One region of the Candidatus Clostridium eludens genome, then DNA from elsewhere that is predicted to be linked to it. Evidence: riboswitches for the same ligand, from Rfam matches in the RefSeq annotation. Region 1 holds a riboswitch; each other region holds the start of a gene.
The links. Region 1 has a riboswitch for cyclic di-GMP ahead of ACJDU8_RS03605 (LuxR C-terminal-related transcriptional regulator). Riboswitches for the same ligand answer to the same signal wherever they lie in the genome.

Region 1 (5,747 bases):
TGAAGCTTTATTTTGGAGTTCTCCTCAATAATTGTGTCTTCATCAGTTTTTTTAAGTACATGGTGTGTTACCATGAACGTTATAGGTATTGGCAATATTGATGCCAAAAGTGCTGCTACTGAACTAGCAATATTAAATAAGTTCACTAGCAATACTAATGAGACTGTAGATATTATGTAATTGGATAATGTAGTCAAGGGATAGCTTATGAACTTTCTAAAAGTTGGCTTTGTCCTAAATGTAAAGAAACAATTAAGAAAGTATGATCCAATCATGCTTATTATAAATGCAATTGTATGACTTAGTACATATGGTATTTGCAACCATAATAATATACGATACCATACATAATAATGGATGGTATTTATTACACCTATTACAGCAAATCTCATAAAATTAAAAAATCCACTTTCTTTATTTATGAATTTATCAAAATATTGTTTTATAAATAAATATGTGTTATTTTTCATTATCATCTCTCCACTTATGCTGATATTTTGGTGTTTGGATATTTGTTTCATCAACAATAAAATGAGGTCTTCTCTTTACTTCGTAGTAAATTCTGCCGATATATTCACCTATTACTCCCAATGAAATAAGCTGCACTCCACCCATGACCAAAATAGAAGTGATTGTTGTGAAATATCCCGGCATATCTATTCCAACCACAAAAACGTGAATGAGAGAATAAAGTACATAGGATATCCCTAATACTATCATCAGCAAGCCTAAATACAATGTTGATCTCAAAGGCTCATTATTGAATGATATTATGCCATCAATTCCATAATGCACTAGTTTCTTAAAACTCCATTTGCTTGTACCACTTACCCTGTTCTGATTTTCATATTCTATTACTTTCATTTCAAAACCAATCCAGCAAAACATTCCTTTTGAAAATCTATTGTATTCCTGCATAGATAATAATGCATTAACTGCTCTTCTGCTTAAAAGACGGAAATCTCCAACTCCATTTTCTAATTTGACATCAACCATTTTATTTACTATCTTATAATATAATCTTGAAAGGATAGTTCTTGTTTTTGAATCACCGCTCCTATTTCGTTTTGTAATCACCTGATCGTACCCATTATAAAAGTGCCTAATCATCACTGGAATTAATTCCGGTGGATGCTGTAGGTCCGCATCCATAAGTACAACTGCATCTCCTTTGGAATATGATAACCCGGCTAAAATCCCCGCTTCTTTGCCAAAATTCCTTGTAAAAGAGATATATTTAACACGAATATCATCCTTCTGAAATTTTTTGATCACATTAAGTGTATCGTCTTTACTTCCGTCATCAATAAAAATAAGTTCATAATCATAGTTTTGAACAATACTATCGGTTTCGAGTACCTCAGTTAATTTTTTATATGTCATTTCTATTCCACTACCCTCATTATAAGAAGGTACAACTACAGACAATATCATAGCCTCACCCCTCAACATATTATTATTGTTCTCATTGAACTTCTACACTTTGTGATGTTATTCTTTACAATAAATGCATCATTTAACATTATAACATCGAATTAACAATTAATCTATTGTCTAACTGACATGTTTATGTAAGATAATCCATAAAGCATAGAGCATAGAGCATAGAGGCTTTGGGATATGTTTTTCTGTTGGCATTAATGGTTTATGCTGCAAACGGAGCCTGTTTTCTCATGTTTTGTAAAATAACTATAGCATCTTTGACTTGTTATTTATTTTTATATACTTAAATACTATTAATTTTTTCAAATTAGCACATTATAAATATGTTTTTGAGATAATGTTTTTTAATTTGTTTATAAGTATGTCCATTTCTTCATCAGTTCCTATGGTTATCCTGAGAAAGTTATGGGTTCTTGGTTTGTCAAAATGTCTAACAAGAATTCCATCATTTTTTAATTCTCTAAATATTATTTTAGCATGGGTTTTGTTGTGGCTGACAAATAAAAAATTGGTTTTAGATTCTAACACCTTAAATCCTAGAGCTTTAAGATAGGGTATTACTTTTTTTCTCGTATTTATAATTTTTGAACTAATGTTTTTAAAATAAGGTTCATCTTCAAAAGCTGCTTTTGCTCCTGCTAGGGAAAGGCGGTTAACTGTATATGAATTTATAGAATTTTTAATTCTGTTTAAGCCTTCTATTAGATCTATATGGCCAAAAGCAAAGCCAACCCGTAGTCCTGCTAATGCTCGTGATTTAGAAAGGGTCTGTACAACCAATAAATTTGGATAATCATTTACAAATCTAGCTAGAGATTCTCCACCGAAATCTATATATGCCTCGTCAATTATAACAACACTTTCCATATTACATTCTACAATTTTTTTTAAACATTCAATAGACATATATCTAGTAGTTGGTGCATTAGGATTTGGAATTACAATTCCACCATTTTTAATGCAAAAAGAATCTATAGGGATATCAAAATTATCATCCAAAGGAATTAATTTATATTTTAGCTTAAATAACTCAGCATAAACCTCATAAAAACTATATGTTATATCTGGAAAAAGTATAGGTGTTCCTTGATTAAAGAAAGCCATAAAAGAAAATGCTAATACTTCATCAGAACCATTACCTATAAAGACTTGATCTGAGGATAACTCGTAATAATTGGCTAAAGTATTTCTCAGGTCATCACAATTGGGATCAGGATATAACTGAAGGTTGTTATTAGCTGCTTGTTCTATAGCGTTAATCACTTTAGGAGAAGGCGGATATGGATTTTCATTAGTGTTTAGTTTAATGTATTTTTTATTTTTAGGCTGTTCTCCTGGAACATAGGGTTCAATGTTTTTGGCAATTTCGCTCCAATATTTACTCATATATAATACTCCCTTCTATTTGTGCACTTTTAAATTTATGTATGTTATAATATTATTTCAAATTGTATAAATTATCAATGTAGTTTTTAAATATTAACTAAGTAAATATCATCCATGGATAGGACTACTAATCTACTTAAACATAATATATCTAAATCACTGTCCGTACTTCAGGACATCCATTTATTCCATTAGAGAATAATAATTAGTCAAAAAAACAGACTTTAGGCTATTTTTTTGACTAATTAATTATAAAATTTATAAAAAGTAGAAGGATTTTTATACCTTATATAGAATAATGTTATAATATAAATACTAGCTGTAAAAGTTGTAAAAATAAATATATCTTTGCAAAAGGAATTATTAAAATTTATTAACAGAAATATTTTTACTTATGAGATTAAAGGACATTTAAAAACTATTACAATCATCATGTTTCAACAGTTCAAAGATCTTATTTCAATAAACTTGTTAGTTATAATAGATTTGCAGAATTAATGTAAGAAATGTTAGTTCCATTACTATTATGTATGACTAAATTTAGGTTTGGCAAGTGCATAGGAATATCTTTTCTAGATCCTAATACATTGGATGTACATTGGATGTACGTGACAATAGAAGGGTACATTCACATATCATTTTACAGGTAACACAGATGATAAAAATCAAAACTTGACAAAGGATTTATTTAGTAAGTTATTCGGATATAAAGTACCCCTGAATTAGGATAAGGTGTAAAGATTGAAGATAAGGTTCAGAAGGTAAAAGACTTAGTGGAAGAGCCTAAATGGAGTAAGCTCCATCTGGCATGGATATTTTTAGGAAGATATATAGTAATTTCAAAGATACTCAAAATTCTTGAAAAAACAGAAAATAGATATATTCTATAATAAAATGAGAGGAGTTGTTAAGTATTATATAAGCATTATTTGGAATAAAATATAGGAAATAAGGAGACAAAGAAGTATGTTTTATATTTGGGCACTTTTAAGACATATGGAGTCAATGGTGCAACCGGCCTAAGTTTACCGTTCATATGGTTAAACTGGGTCTTTTTATTTTATATAGAGAATTAAGTGATATTATTGTTGGAGAAAACAGGGGGAAGATACGTTATGAAGGTTATTATTTTATCAAGATATGCTTTAATAAGACAGGGTATATATTCAATTATATCAAGGCGTAATTATGCTGACATAATGCTTATTGCAGAAACATTAAAAGAGGCAGTTCCGTTAATTAAATCAAATAATATTAATATTGTTTTATTTGATCTACATCAACAAAATAAAGATGAATTGCTGTTAATTAAAGAAATGAAAGAATGTGGTGTTAAAAGTAAATTCATAATGTTAGATTTTAATAAAGATAAAAATATCTTTGTAGAAGCCATTAGGTGTGGCGTAGAAGGATACATATTAGGAAAATCAGATGAAATGGAACTTTTATATATCATAGATCAAATTTACAAAGGGAAAAAATACTATGACTCTTATTTTATAGACTGTTTGGTCAGAGAAAATGCCATCCAACCCGAAAAAATGGAACAGCTCACTCCAAGAGAGAAAGAAATTTTATGTGAAATAGGAAAAGGTTTGAGTAATCAAGAAATATCACGAAAACTTCATATTTCTGAAAATACAGTAAAAAAACATAATAATCATATATTTGACAAACTGAATATAAGAGATAGAACACAGGTGGCTTTGTATGCTAACAGATGCGGAATGTTAGAGGTTAATGATGATTCTGTTAATGATAATTCTAATGTATGTTAAATGTGTGCTGCTTTAATAGAGTGAAATATTCATGGCAGTATGTGTTAGAGTTTTAATTAAGTTACTTTAAAAATAACTATAGTAGATAGACAGTATTATATTGTTTATGTACTATAGTTATTTTTTTGTTTTTATTCATGGTAACTTAATATTTTATACTACCCCAATAATAAGACTATATAATGCTTAATCATAGCAGATGGATTATACGGACTATTACACATAGTATAAAAAAATTAAACTACAGTATGATGGGTAAAAAATATAAAAATAGTAAAATAACAATAATAAGTTTATCAATTTATAATTTTTGTTTTATTAATTTATTATTGGAGGTATGATAATTGCTTGTATTTATAAGAAATTACAGTTTGAGTAATATAAGAAATAAATTTATTATTTTATGTCTGTTGAACATAAGTGATATGTTCTTTACTCGAATGCTTTTAAATACCGGATATTTTATAGAAGCAAACCCTTTAATGGTAAGTGTAGTGCACAATTTAAAAGTTGGTTTTTGGATCAAAATTGTACTGCCGACAGTACTTTTATCTTTTTTATATTTTAGAATGCAAAAGGCTATAGAAGCACAGTTAAAAAAAAGTAATTTTATAATTAATGGGATTGTTTTAATGTATATAGCTATTAATATCTTTCATTTAATTTGTCTTGCTATATATATTTGTATGTATAAATTTTAATGTGATAAACCATTTTTAAGGGGGAGAATTATGGAAAACTTAAAATTGTCACAAGAGTATGTGGAATATTCGGTGGAGTATAAAAAGAGTAAAGTCTATGTGGTAACTAAACGGCTTATAGATATTTTAGGAGCTCTGATAGGAATAATATCTCTTAGTCCTTTGATGATTATTGTAGCCATATTAATAAAGGTTAATTCAAAAGGGTTGATAATATTTTCACAAGAAAGAGTCGGTATAAATGGAACAATATTTAAAATGTATAAATTTCGATCAATGGTTGCTAATGCAGAACAGATATTAGATAAGTTGAAAGATAGAAATGAAATGTCCGGACCCATGTTCAAAATTAAATATGATCCTAGAATTACAACAGTTGGCAGATTTATCAGAAAAACTAGTATCGATGAATTGCCTCAACTTTTCAATGTTTTAAAAG
Region 2 (5,747 bases), on a different contig from region 1:
TAGTTAATAGCGCTACAGACAGGGACAAAGCTACAGCCCAATATGGTATTGACCAGGCCCAGCAGAACTTAGATTTATCTAAAATTGCTTTAGATAAAAGCAGCATAAAAGCTGCAGCAGACGGAATTGTTGAAACAGTTAATTTTAAAAAAGGAGAATATGTATCTCAAGGTTCTCCAATTGTAACTCTTCTTGATAGTAATAATATGTATATAAAAATATATGTTCCAGAAAAAATACTTCCATATATAAAGCTTAATAAAGAAGTAAATATGAAGAGCGATTTTATAAAAAATAAGGTGATAAAAGGAAAAATATCTTATATATCACCATCAGCAGAATTTACACCTATGAATATTGTAACCAAGGAAGATAGGACGAAGCTCGTATATGAAGTAAAAATAAAAATACTAGATAATCTTGAAGCTGTGAAATCCGGCATGCTTTTAGATGTTAACCTAAAGTAAAGGAGAATTACTATGGAGTATGCAATTTCCATCAATAATCTTACAAAAAAATTTGGAGATTTTACAGCTGTAGATAACCTTTCTTTCCGCATTCCTAAAGGAAAAATATTTGGTTTCTTAGGCCCAAATGGTTCAGGAAAATCTACTACCATAAGGATGATATGTGGAGTACTGAAGCCTACCTCAGGTGAAGGCTCTGTTTTAGGATATGATCTCCTTAAAGATTCTGAAAAGATAAAGCAAAATATTGGATATATGTCTCAAAAATTCAGCCTTTACGAGGATCTCACTGTAGAAGAAAACTTAAATTTCTATGGCAATATATATATGCTCCCAAAAGAAAGGCTTGAGCTAAGAAAAAAAGAACTTATTGACATGGCCAATCTTAAGGGAAAAGAAAAAAGTCTGGCTGGAACACTTTCTGGGGGATGGAAACAGAGACTAGCCCTTGGATGTTCTCTAATACACAATCCCAGCCTATTGATTCTTGATGAACCCACTGCAGGAGTAGACCCAGTATCAAGAAGAGAGTTCTGGTATACAATAAGTACTCTGGTATCAGATGGAATTACTGTACTTGTGACTACCCATTACATGGATGAGGCATCTATTTGTGATATAATTGGTTTTATATTTAACAGCAAGCTGATAATAATAGATTCCCCTGAAAATCTATACAAAAAAAATGGTACGGAAAATCTTGAGGATATATTCATTAAATATGTTAAAGAGCTTTCAAATAGAGAAGTAGTATCTTCCTTTAATGAATTGAAACAAATAAGAAATGAAAAGGGAGGTGTTTAAAAGTGAAGCTCAAAAGATTACTTACAGTTACAAAGAAGGAATTTATTCACATAAAAAGAGATAAACCGAGCCTGGTTATAGCTCTTGTGATGCCCATAATGATGCTGCTTTTATTTGGATTTGCAGCAAATACAGATGTAAATGACGTGAACCTGATGGTGTACGACGGCAGCAAAACTGTAGAAAGCAGACAACTTGTAAATGCATTTATAAACTCATACTATTTTAAACTTTACGGCTCAGCTGATTCCCCTAATGAAGTAGAGAAGTATATTGACATGGGAAAAGTAAAAGTAGGAATTGTAATACCACCTGACTATGCGAGAACATTGGATAGGAATGAAACGGCAAAAGTTCAGGTTCTAGTGGATGGTTCTGACCCCACTATAGCAAGAACTGCCATGTCTTACTCCATGCTTATAGGAAATAACTATTCAGCTAAAATGCAGGAGGTGGAAGTCAAAAAATCAGGACGTAATATGTCCTCAAGCATAGGGACAAGCATAAAGCCTCTTGTACTATACAATCCTACATTGGAAAGCAGTAAGTTTAATGTACCCGGTGTTATGGGACTCATCCTTCAAAATATTACTGTTATATTAACTTCTTTTGCAATGGTAAGGGAAAGAGAGAAGGGAACCATGGAGCAGCTTATTATGACACCCATTAGTTCCTTTGAACTTGTAGTGGGAAAATTGATACCCTACACAATAATTGGCTTTCTCAATATGATAACTGTATTGATTCTTGGAAATTTATTATTTGGTATAGTGGTAAAGGGAAGTGTGGCACTTTTTATAACACTTGGAACTTTATTTCTCATATGCTCCCTGGCTATAGGTATGCTTATCTCCACTGTGGCCAAAACCCAGCTGCAGGCAATGCAGGCTTCTCTAGCACTTTTACTCCCCAGTGTACTTCTGTCAGGATTTATGTTCCCAAGAGAGGCCATGCCTAAAATAATCTATCTTATAAGCTGTGCTTTGCCGCTAACCTATTTTCTGCAAATTCTAAGAGCAATAATAGTAAAAGGCGTAGGTGTATCATATATTATAGGTCCTATATTATCCTTAAGTATATCAATTGTTATTATTGTAGGCTTAACAATGGTTAAATTCAGCAAAACATTGGACTAATATCAAATTTTTCTAAGGTTCAGATGAAGAAAGACATTCCTTATGAGCAAACTCCACCTGAGCCTTAGAATAGCTTGATCAAAATTTTTGAATGCCTTAATATTTATAAAGCATTACTATACTTTCAGATCCTGTGCCAATAGTCCAAAATACTATATAATCTCCTCTTTTAACTTTGCCTTGTTCTATAGCTTCATATAATGCTATAAAAGGACTGCTTGTACTAGTATATCCATACTTATCACCTATATAAATACTCTTGTCTTCATCTATGTCCATAAGTTCTCTTATAGTCTTTATATTTACAAATGCAAACTGTGAAAAACAAAACATACTAACATTATCTTTGGTTAACCCTTTCTGGTTTAACATGCTGGTTATAATGTCCACGGCAGGGTAAACGCAAGCCCCTCCATCAAATGGAATCCACTTCAAATAAAATTCATCTACATCTCGTGATTTAAAGAAACTGGAAAATCCTGAACTTGGACACATAGCATTCTCACTCTCTTCTGTATTTATATAATACTCTGTATCCAATACCCCGCAATCCTCACTTACCTTCTCCAAAACTATTGCACAAGCAGCATGTCCATAATTACCATAACAAAGTTCATTATTGGGATCAAGTAAAGAATTCAAATCATCACAACCAACAATTAGAGCTTTTTTTGCTCGATTTGATGTCATCAAATAATTTGAGGCACATTCTAAAGCAACAGTCATACCAGCACAATTAGCATTCATATCAAAACACATTACATTTCTTCCCGCATTTAACTCCTTATGTAACAAAATTGCCATAGATGGTGAAATATATTCCGATAATATAGAAGAATATATTATTATGTCTATATCATTACCTGTGAAGTTGGCCTTAGCTAATGCAGATTTTGATACTTTTAACGCTAAAGATAGAGTTGTCTCATTATCATCAAACATAAATCTTTTATCTCTACCCATTATATCTATTAACAAATGCTCTACGTTTTTGCCTTGCTTCTCAAAGTGCTTTAAATAAAAATCATTTGAAACAACCTTAGAACCATGACAAATATCAATACAACTTAATTTTACGCCCATTGTTAGCCTCCTTGAATAATAAATGATAAAATTCAATCTAAACCTTCATATGTAAGTTGTTAAATTACTTCAACATTAAGCCCTACATTTCTACCTATTCTTGTTAACTGCATTTTTAAAGTTGCATTATTTCCCGCTTTCATTATAACTTTCTTAAAATTTAAATCTTTATACATTTTAAAACAACTTTCCAGCATTGGCACCATATCTCGAGTAGAAACTTTTAATTCTTGGGAATCAAAACACAAAATATAATCAGCAGTTTGTATAGTTGATACTATTTTTTTAAATTCCTCAATGAAACTCTTAGCATCACTTGCTTCATACATACCCCATATTTTTACATTGAACTCTTTTTTGGCCTTATTCAAAGCCATCTCATGTTTTTTCATATCTTTAATACACCTATCCTTTCATTTATTTAAAAATTAAAAGGTGCCTATATAGCTATAGGCACCAAAATGTAAACATAATATATTAATTCTTATAATTATAATTTTGGCAACCTGGCAATCATAGAAAAATAAATTTTCTTTAGACCCATAGCTTTGCGACCTTACCTTTCGATAAGTGTGCCATTGTCAATATATATTTATTCATAATTTTACATCTAAATTTTACAATTTTCAAGAATAATATATAAAGTTTACCTTAATTTTTCATTTTTTGTAGATTTGTAAAAAGAAATATTAGAAGTGGCAAGCAATTTTCTCAAGATATTATCTGTATGCATATTATAAATTTTTTTATTCCAATGGGGTAATTAGCTAATACTGCCATATTATTCACTGTGAGAGATAAGCACTACTGCACACCCAAATAACTTCTTTAATCCTACTTATAACTTACTACCTCAACACCCTCATTTTTAACTATTTTATATAACTCTCTTAAGTCTTCCTTCGATGGAGTTTTAAACTGTTTGGAGGGCTTTTTTAACCCAAGGACTTCATATTTACTATTTCCAAATAAGTGATATGGTAATAGCTCTAACTTTGATTTATCTATATTAACTTTAACAAATTTAGCAGTTTTTCTAATATTCTCTATACTTGAATTTACTCCATCAATTACTGGTATGCGAACTACCACAGGTACTTTTAATTCTTTAAGTCTTGATATATTCTCTAATATCCTTCCATTGCCAACTCCTGTATGGAATCTATGTTTATCATTATCCATATGCTTTATATCTATAAATATTAAATTTAATTTTTCCAATATATCTTTCACGTTGTCAAATTGAAAGTAGCCAGAAGTTTCAATAGCTAAATCTACAGATTTATCATAGAGTTTATTTACAAGTTCTCTCAACATGTCTATTTGCAGGGTTGCTTCACCTCCAGAAAAGGTAACTCCACCCTTTGAATATCTATAAAATACTCTTTGTTTTTCTATTACTTTTAATATCTGTTCACTATTATAGTGATAAATCAAATTTTTTCTACTATTAGTTGGACATACCTCTGTGCAAAGTCCGCAAGATTTGCATTTTTTTCGTTGAACAATCTGGTTTAAATTTATACTTACTCCATGTGGACATACTTGAACACACCTTCCACATCCTATGCAGGTCTTTTCATGGTATGCAATCTTGTTAGAATCTGTACAACTTTCTGGATTGGAACACCATTGGCATCTAAGAGGACAGCCAGCAAAAAAAATAATCGTTCTGATTCCATTCCCATCATTAACAGAAAAATTCTGAGGTTCCATAAAGTACCCACTTATACTATTCATAAATTCCTCCTTGCTCAAAATGAAATATTAGAAAGGGACACAGCTTAAAACTATGTCTTTATTGTAATTCTAATAATTTTCATGAACTGTTCTTGCAATAATTGCATCTTGCATTGACCTGGATAAATTAACAAATTGTGTACTGTATCCTGCAACTCTAACTAACAAATCTTTATAGTCCTCAGGATTATCTTGAGCTTTAAGCATTGTTTCAGTGGATATGGTATTAAACTGAACATGGAATGCTCCTAGAGAAAAGAAAGCTTGAATCATTGCTCCCAAGTTACTTTGTCCCCTTTTAGTATCTACTAAATTCTCATTCAATCTTAAGTTTAATAGTGTTCCACCAGAATGTACATCCTGATTAATTTTTGCTGCTGAACGCATGACTGCCAATGGGGTAGAGGTATCAGAACCTGCAAATGGTGATACACCTTCAGACAATGGTTCTTTAGCCTTTCTGCCACACGGGGTTGCTCCAACAACTTTTCCTGCTGGCAAATAATTAGAAATCCCC
Region 3 (5,747 bases), on a different contig from region 1:
CTGATGCTAAATTTGTCATAAGAGGTTTATTCAATGGCATTATAACTTCATTAATTAAATTCTCATATGATTTACCATATGCAGACTCACAATTCGTGCATTGACCCATAATGATGCCCGCACAATCCGTAAGTTTACCTGCTAATATTAAATGCTTTATATGTCTGTAAACTGTATTAATAGGTTCATCAACTTCTTCTATTAAGAGTATCTTTCCTCCAGTATCAACTTCAAATGGAGTGCCAAGATTATCTACAAAAGATGTAAGATTACCTCCTACTATAGCTCCCGTTACATTTCCAGGGACCCTGCTTATTAGGGGCATTCCAGGAGGATTTTCAAGTTTCCTTGGTGAGATAAGTGTAGATGTAGCAGTGAAAAACTGATTCATGTTATATGCAGGCGTAGCCGATTTAAAGTCTATTAAAAGAAGACTATGAAAAGTAATTAAGTTAGCCCATGTATACAAAACATTTAATAAAATGGTTATATCACTGTAACCTGTGATAATTTTAGGATTTCGTGAGATAACAGAGTAATCAAGATATGGTATAATACCTGCAACACCTACTCCACCTCTTGAGGGGATAATGGCCCTCACAGCGGGGTTTCTAAACATTTCCATCAAATCAGAGGCTCTCTGTTGTTCTGTAGCTGCAATATATCCACCATAAGAGTACACATATTTTCCTAGAACTACATTAAAGCCCATATTCTTAAGAGTCTGTATACCAACATTAATGACATCCGCAGATAATGGACTCCCTAAAGTAACTATTCCAATTGTATCTCCTGCTCGCAAAATTTGTGGTCTCATTGCCATACTCATTCACCTTTTAAATAACTTAATAAAATATAGCCTTACAATTCCGTAAAAATTGCTCCTTGTCGCCATTTATGCCTATCACCTTCTATGGGCAGGAAGCTTAGATTTGCGGAATTAGTAAAAAACCTTATTTCATTACTACTATAATATTATATGAAGTTACTCAAATAGTTGCTAATTAATAACATAGTGTTCATTACTACTCGCCTACTTATCCATTATACGGGCTATACCCAAGCCCGATTTGATATACAACTAAGGAGGGTTGGTACATGGAGATGGTACAATAAATAGACTTTCTGCTTAATCATATGGCTTTTGAATATAGGGATTTTATCCCATTTCACTGCATAAAAAAATAGAAGGAAGCTGTTAAAATATCTCTTCCCTCCGATTAAAATTTATTTCATATTCTTACTATATGTATTCTACTGAATCACTCGTCTTGCTCCTACGTAGGCTGATCGCCAATACGGACCTAGTGGATAAATTACAACACCTTTGCTGGATGAAGCATTTATGAATTGTCCTCCACCAATATAAATTCCAACATGGCTTATAACTCCATTACTTGTGAACGAAAAGAAAACTAGATCACCTTCTCGTAAATTTCCAAAAGATATGCTTGTTCCTACATTAAGAACTTATCCCTAAATAGTTTCTGGTATGATACGATAATTAAAAAACGGGATAGAGAGGATTGTACAAATGATACAAAAGCAATCATGGGAGATAACTGATGAGTTTTGGGAAGAAGTAAAAAATCTAATACCTAAGAAACAAAGAGAACCGAATAAAGAATATAAACGAGCTGCTGGTGCTTGAAGAAAGCCAATGGAATCAAGAAAAATATTTAGAAGCAATTTTTTATATACTTCAAACAGGTATACAGTGGAAGGCACTACCAAAAGAAAAGTTTGGAGCATCTAGTTCAATTCACAGATATTTTATGGCATGGTGCAAGGCAGGAGTACTTGAGAATATGTGGAAGCTAGATACAACGAAATCCAAGGAATTGATTGAGAGTGGCTTAGTATGGATGGAAGTATGAATAAAGCTCCTTTTGCAAAAGAATCTGTTGGGGCAAATCCAACAGTTCGAGGAAAAAAACGGGATCAAAAAGCATATCCTCGTAAACGGCAGAGGAGTACCGTTATCAGTAGTGGTAACAGGAGCAAATCGTCATGATGTATCGCAACTGAGAGAAGTACTAAATTCCATAGCTATAGAACAACCAGAACCCACAGTTAAAAATCCTCAAAACCTTTGTGCGGACAATGGATATACTGGAGAGCCAGCTTTAGAAATTATAGTTCTTAGAGGCTATATTCCTCATGTAGTTTCCCGAAGATAAGAAAAAAAGAATATGGAGAACAATCCAAATTATAAAGCTCGTCGTTGGGTAGTAGAAGTAACCCATTCATGGATGAATCATTTTAGAAAATTGCTCGTTCGATTTGAGAAAACAGATATTTCCCATTTGGGCCTTATTAATTTTGCATGCGCTTTTATTGCTTTTAGAAAAACACAGATTATTTAGGGATAATCTCTAAAGCTTTCATCCTATGATACAATCTATAAGGTTTTATGATGTCAATTTCATTGGAATTATTAGTAATATGACAAACTATTTATTACATAGTATTCCAGCTAAATCACTATATATTTAACACACGTTAGAATTATAATTAACACCTGATATTCCCCACCTGTTAACATACAAGGCCACCTGTGTTCTATCTCTTATATTGAGTTTGTCAAATATATGATTATTATGTTTTTTTACTGTATTCTCAGAAATATGAAGTTTTTTTGATATCTCTTGATTACTCAAACCTTTTCCTATTTGACATAAAACTTCTTTCTCCCTTTGAGTAAGCTGTTCTATTCTTTCAGGTTCCATGGTATTTTCTCTCATCATACAGTCTATAAAATAAGAATCATAGTATTTTTTCCCTCTGTAAATCCTATCTATAATGCATAAAAGTTCCATCTCATCTGATTTTCCTAATATGTACCCCTCTACACCGCACCTAATGGCTTCTACAAAAATATTTTTATCTTCATTAAAATCCAACATTATGAATTTGCTTTTAACACCACTTTCCTTCATTTCTTTAATTAGCAGCAATTCATCTTTATTTTTTTGATGCAAATCCAATAAAACAGTATTAATCTTACTTGATTTAATTAATGACACTGCTTCCTCTAATGTTTCTGCAACAAGCATTATGTTAGCACAATTACACCTTGATACAACTGAGTATATACCCTCCATTATTAAAGCACAACTTGATAAAATAATAACCTTCATAATGTATTTCCCCCGTTTTTTCCAACAGTAATATCACTTAATTCTCTATATAAAATAAAAAGACCCAATTTAACCATATAAACGGTAAAATTAGGTCGGTTGCACCATTGACTCCGTATGTCCTAAAAGTGCCCAAATACAAAACATACTTCTTTGTCCCCCTGTTTCCTATAATATTTCATCCCAAATTTCGTATTTATATTTGCTCTTTGGGTTAACTTTTAGCATAGAGTGAATTTTTTTTCCTATCCACAAAAGCATGATGTACCTCCATCACCATTAGATTTGGCTTAATTTATATCCTAATATGAATATTTTATATTTTAATCTTATACTAATATCGGCAAATCACAATATGAACTTTATGGAAGTTCGTCGGTAAACAAGTTCTTATATCACACCTTAATTAAAAAAACATCAATAAGTTTAAAAATAAAATTAAGCAACTCCTAACCTGTAGTATTTAATCACAAATAAAGAATTGCTCTAATTTTATTTTTTGTACAGCCTTATTGGGGAACTAAATTATCATATAACTTTTCCGTTTAGTATCCTCTTTGTTTAAGGATATAGGCAGCAGCGTATTTTCTACCGCCAGTATCCAACCTAATCCACTTTCATAACTCGTAACTTTTTTCCACAAACTGCAAATGCAATACCCCTTACTAAATCTTTGCTCACTATAGTAGACTTATCAACAATATTCTGAGTTTTTCATCATTACACTGTGCCCTAAATCCTCTACAACATATACCTCGGCATCAACAGGATTAGCAACTTTTACAAAAATCTCCTCCATATATGCAGATTTTTCACGACAATAGGTTATCTTCTGATTATAGCAATTATTGAAAATACTACTGTCTTCTGTCTTCCTTAATTCAAATACTTGTAAATGACCCACAGAAAAGTTATCCATCCTCTTTAACATATCAATGGCATTCCATATTTTAATTTGAATTTCCTCATCTATATCTTCACGTATTCCTTTTGTCACCTTTCTTGCCACGTCTCTCTCCCTTTACCTTTTACAAATAAAATAACCTTAATTATCAATGAAAACCACACTTAAGGTTATTTAACTTGCTTTTATCAGATGAAAAAATATCACCTAATCTCCTATCTATGTTAATATTAGATACCTACATATTTTCTTCTACTCATTTTGAGACTTTCCTACTAACTAATTTCTTATTTCACTATTTGTTTCTTTACTGTTTCTATATTTTAAATTATATTATATTTATTGAAATAATTCAGTATCTGAGATTACAAAAGTATTAGGGCATGTCTGAAAACTTAAAATTGCATAAAAGCCAAATTGTTGGTAAAATAAGAAAAAAACTTGGAGATTAATATTATGGCACAAAAACGTTATGAAATGTCGGATGAACAATGGATTCAAATTAAAGATTTATTCCCGGTAGCTAAAACAGGACGCCCTCCTATTGACAACCATCTTATGTTTAATGCAATCCTATGGATTGCCAGAAGTGGTTCTGCTTGGCGTGATTTACCGGAGCGCTTCAGTTCCTGGAAAACTGTATACAGCAGGTTTTGTAAATGGCGTGATGACGGTACTTTACTAAATATTTTTCAGACCCTAAATGAAGAAGCAGACTATGAAAATTTAAGTATTGACTCTACTTCTGTAAAGGCTCATCAGCACAGTGCAGAAGCTAAAAAGGGGCAATAAATCATGAGTTCAACCAACACATTGGAAAGAGCCGTGGTGGAAATACGACCAAAGTACATGCAATTGTTGATGGGTTAGGCAATCCGATTTATTTTCAGTTATCCTCTGGCGATGTAAATGACAATACACTGGCCATTGAGGTGCTGTCTCATGTAAAAATAAAGAATAGCAATATCCTAGGAGATAAGGCATATGTAACAAAGGAAATAAGAAAATATATTTCATCCAAAGAGGCATCGTACACGATTCCTTCCAAGTCCAATACTAAAGATCCATGCAAATGTGATCGCTGGCTCTATAAAGATCGTCACTTGATAAAATACTTTTTTAATAAAATCAAGCATTTTCGTAGAATTACAACCCGGTACGATAAGCTGGCATCTTCCTTTCTTGCCTTTGTTTATTGTGATTCGATATTTATTTTGTGCAAATAGTATAGGAACTTGCCTTTTCAGACACGCACTATATATTCCTAAAATAATTTCTATCTACTCTAATCTAAGCTTAAAATTATTTCTACATATGCTATAATAATTACACAAGATACAGTATTTTTAGCTAAGCATTTCCTTAAATTTATATCTTACAAAAATGTTGTTGCAGTCGGCCTAGTAGCATAAACCAGCTATGATAAGCTAATACAATAAAGCAAGAATACAACTTGAAAGCACATATACTAAAAGTTAACACATCACAAACATAATGTTTGGAGGTATGGTTATATTGGAAGAATTCCAAGAATTTATTGATTATTTTATTGATAAGAGACTTAATAATATTTCATTTAACCTAAACAAGAAAGACAACAAATATAAAAAATTGGAGATTCAATTGCTAGAGGTACAAGATAAATTACTAAGCACAATTGATGAAGAATTACAGGAGCCATTTGTGAAATATGGGGACATTAT

Region 2: linked by a shared signal. The riboswitch ahead of ACJDU8_RS01370 (hypothetical protein) and the one ahead of ACJDU8_RS03605 (LuxR C-terminal-related transcriptional regulator) in region 1 are both predicted to bind cyclic di-GMP.
Region 3: linked by a shared signal. The riboswitch ahead of ACJDU8_RS19630 (LuxR C-terminal-related transcriptional regulator) and the one ahead of ACJDU8_RS03605 (LuxR C-terminal-related transcriptional regulator) in region 1 are both predicted to bind cyclic di-GMP.

The regions. Positions count from the first base shown of each region.
Region 1 is NZ_JBJHZX010000004.1:22,499-28,245, reverse strand. Features, by position in the region: gene ACJDU8_RS03620 (YfhO family protein) at 1-470, opposite strand, end outside; gene ACJDU8_RS03615 (glycosyltransferase family 2 protein) at 460-1,434, opposite strand; gene hisC (histidinol-phosphate transaminase) at 1,759-2,829, opposite strand; cyclic di-GMP riboswitch class II at 3,773-3,858, shown strand; gene ACJDU8_RS03605 (LuxR C-terminal-related transcriptional regulator) at 3,945-4,607, shown strand; gene ACJDU8_RS03600 (DUF5658 family protein) at 4,952-5,308, shown strand; gene ACJDU8_RS03595 (sugar transferase) at 5,339-5,747, shown strand, end outside.
Region 2 is NZ_JBJHZX010000001.1:282,995-288,741, forward strand. Features, by position in the region: gene ACJDU8_RS01350 (HlyD family secretion protein) at 1-467, shown strand, start outside; gene ACJDU8_RS01355 (ABC transporter ATP-binding protein) at 480-1,271, shown strand; gene ACJDU8_RS01360 (ABC transporter permease) at 1,274-2,407, shown strand; gene ACJDU8_RS01365 (3-oxoacyl-[acyl-carrier-protein] synthase III C-terminal domain-containing protein) at 2,504-3,490, opposite strand; gene ACJDU8_RS01370 (hypothetical protein) at 3,550-3,882, opposite strand; cyclic di-GMP riboswitch class I at 3,988-4,077, opposite strand; gene ACJDU8_RS01375 (glycyl-radical enzyme activating protein) at 4,325-5,230, opposite strand; gene ACJDU8_RS01380 (glycyl radical protein) at 5,300-5,747, opposite strand, start outside.
Region 3 is NZ_JBJHZX010000037.1:7,392-13,138, forward strand. Features, by position in the region: gene ACJDU8_RS19615 (S66 peptidase family protein) at 1-823, opposite strand, end outside; partial or broken gene ACJDU8_RS19620 (C40 family peptidase) at 1,255-1,461, opposite strand; partial or broken gene ACJDU8_RS19625 (IS5 family transposase) at 1,535-2,366, shown strand; gene ACJDU8_RS19630 (LuxR C-terminal-related transcriptional regulator) at 2,493-3,140, opposite strand; cyclic di-GMP riboswitch class II at 3,225-3,310, opposite strand; gene ACJDU8_RS19635 (hypothetical protein) at 3,661-3,783, opposite strand; gene ACJDU8_RS19640 (DUF960 family protein) at 3,835-4,149, opposite strand; one part of gene ACJDU8_RS19645 (IS5 family transposase) at 4,498-4,828, shown strand; one part of gene ACJDU8_RS19645 (IS5 family transposase) at 4,828-5,270, shown strand; gene ACJDU8_RS19650 (hypothetical protein) at 5,560-5,747, shown strand, end outside.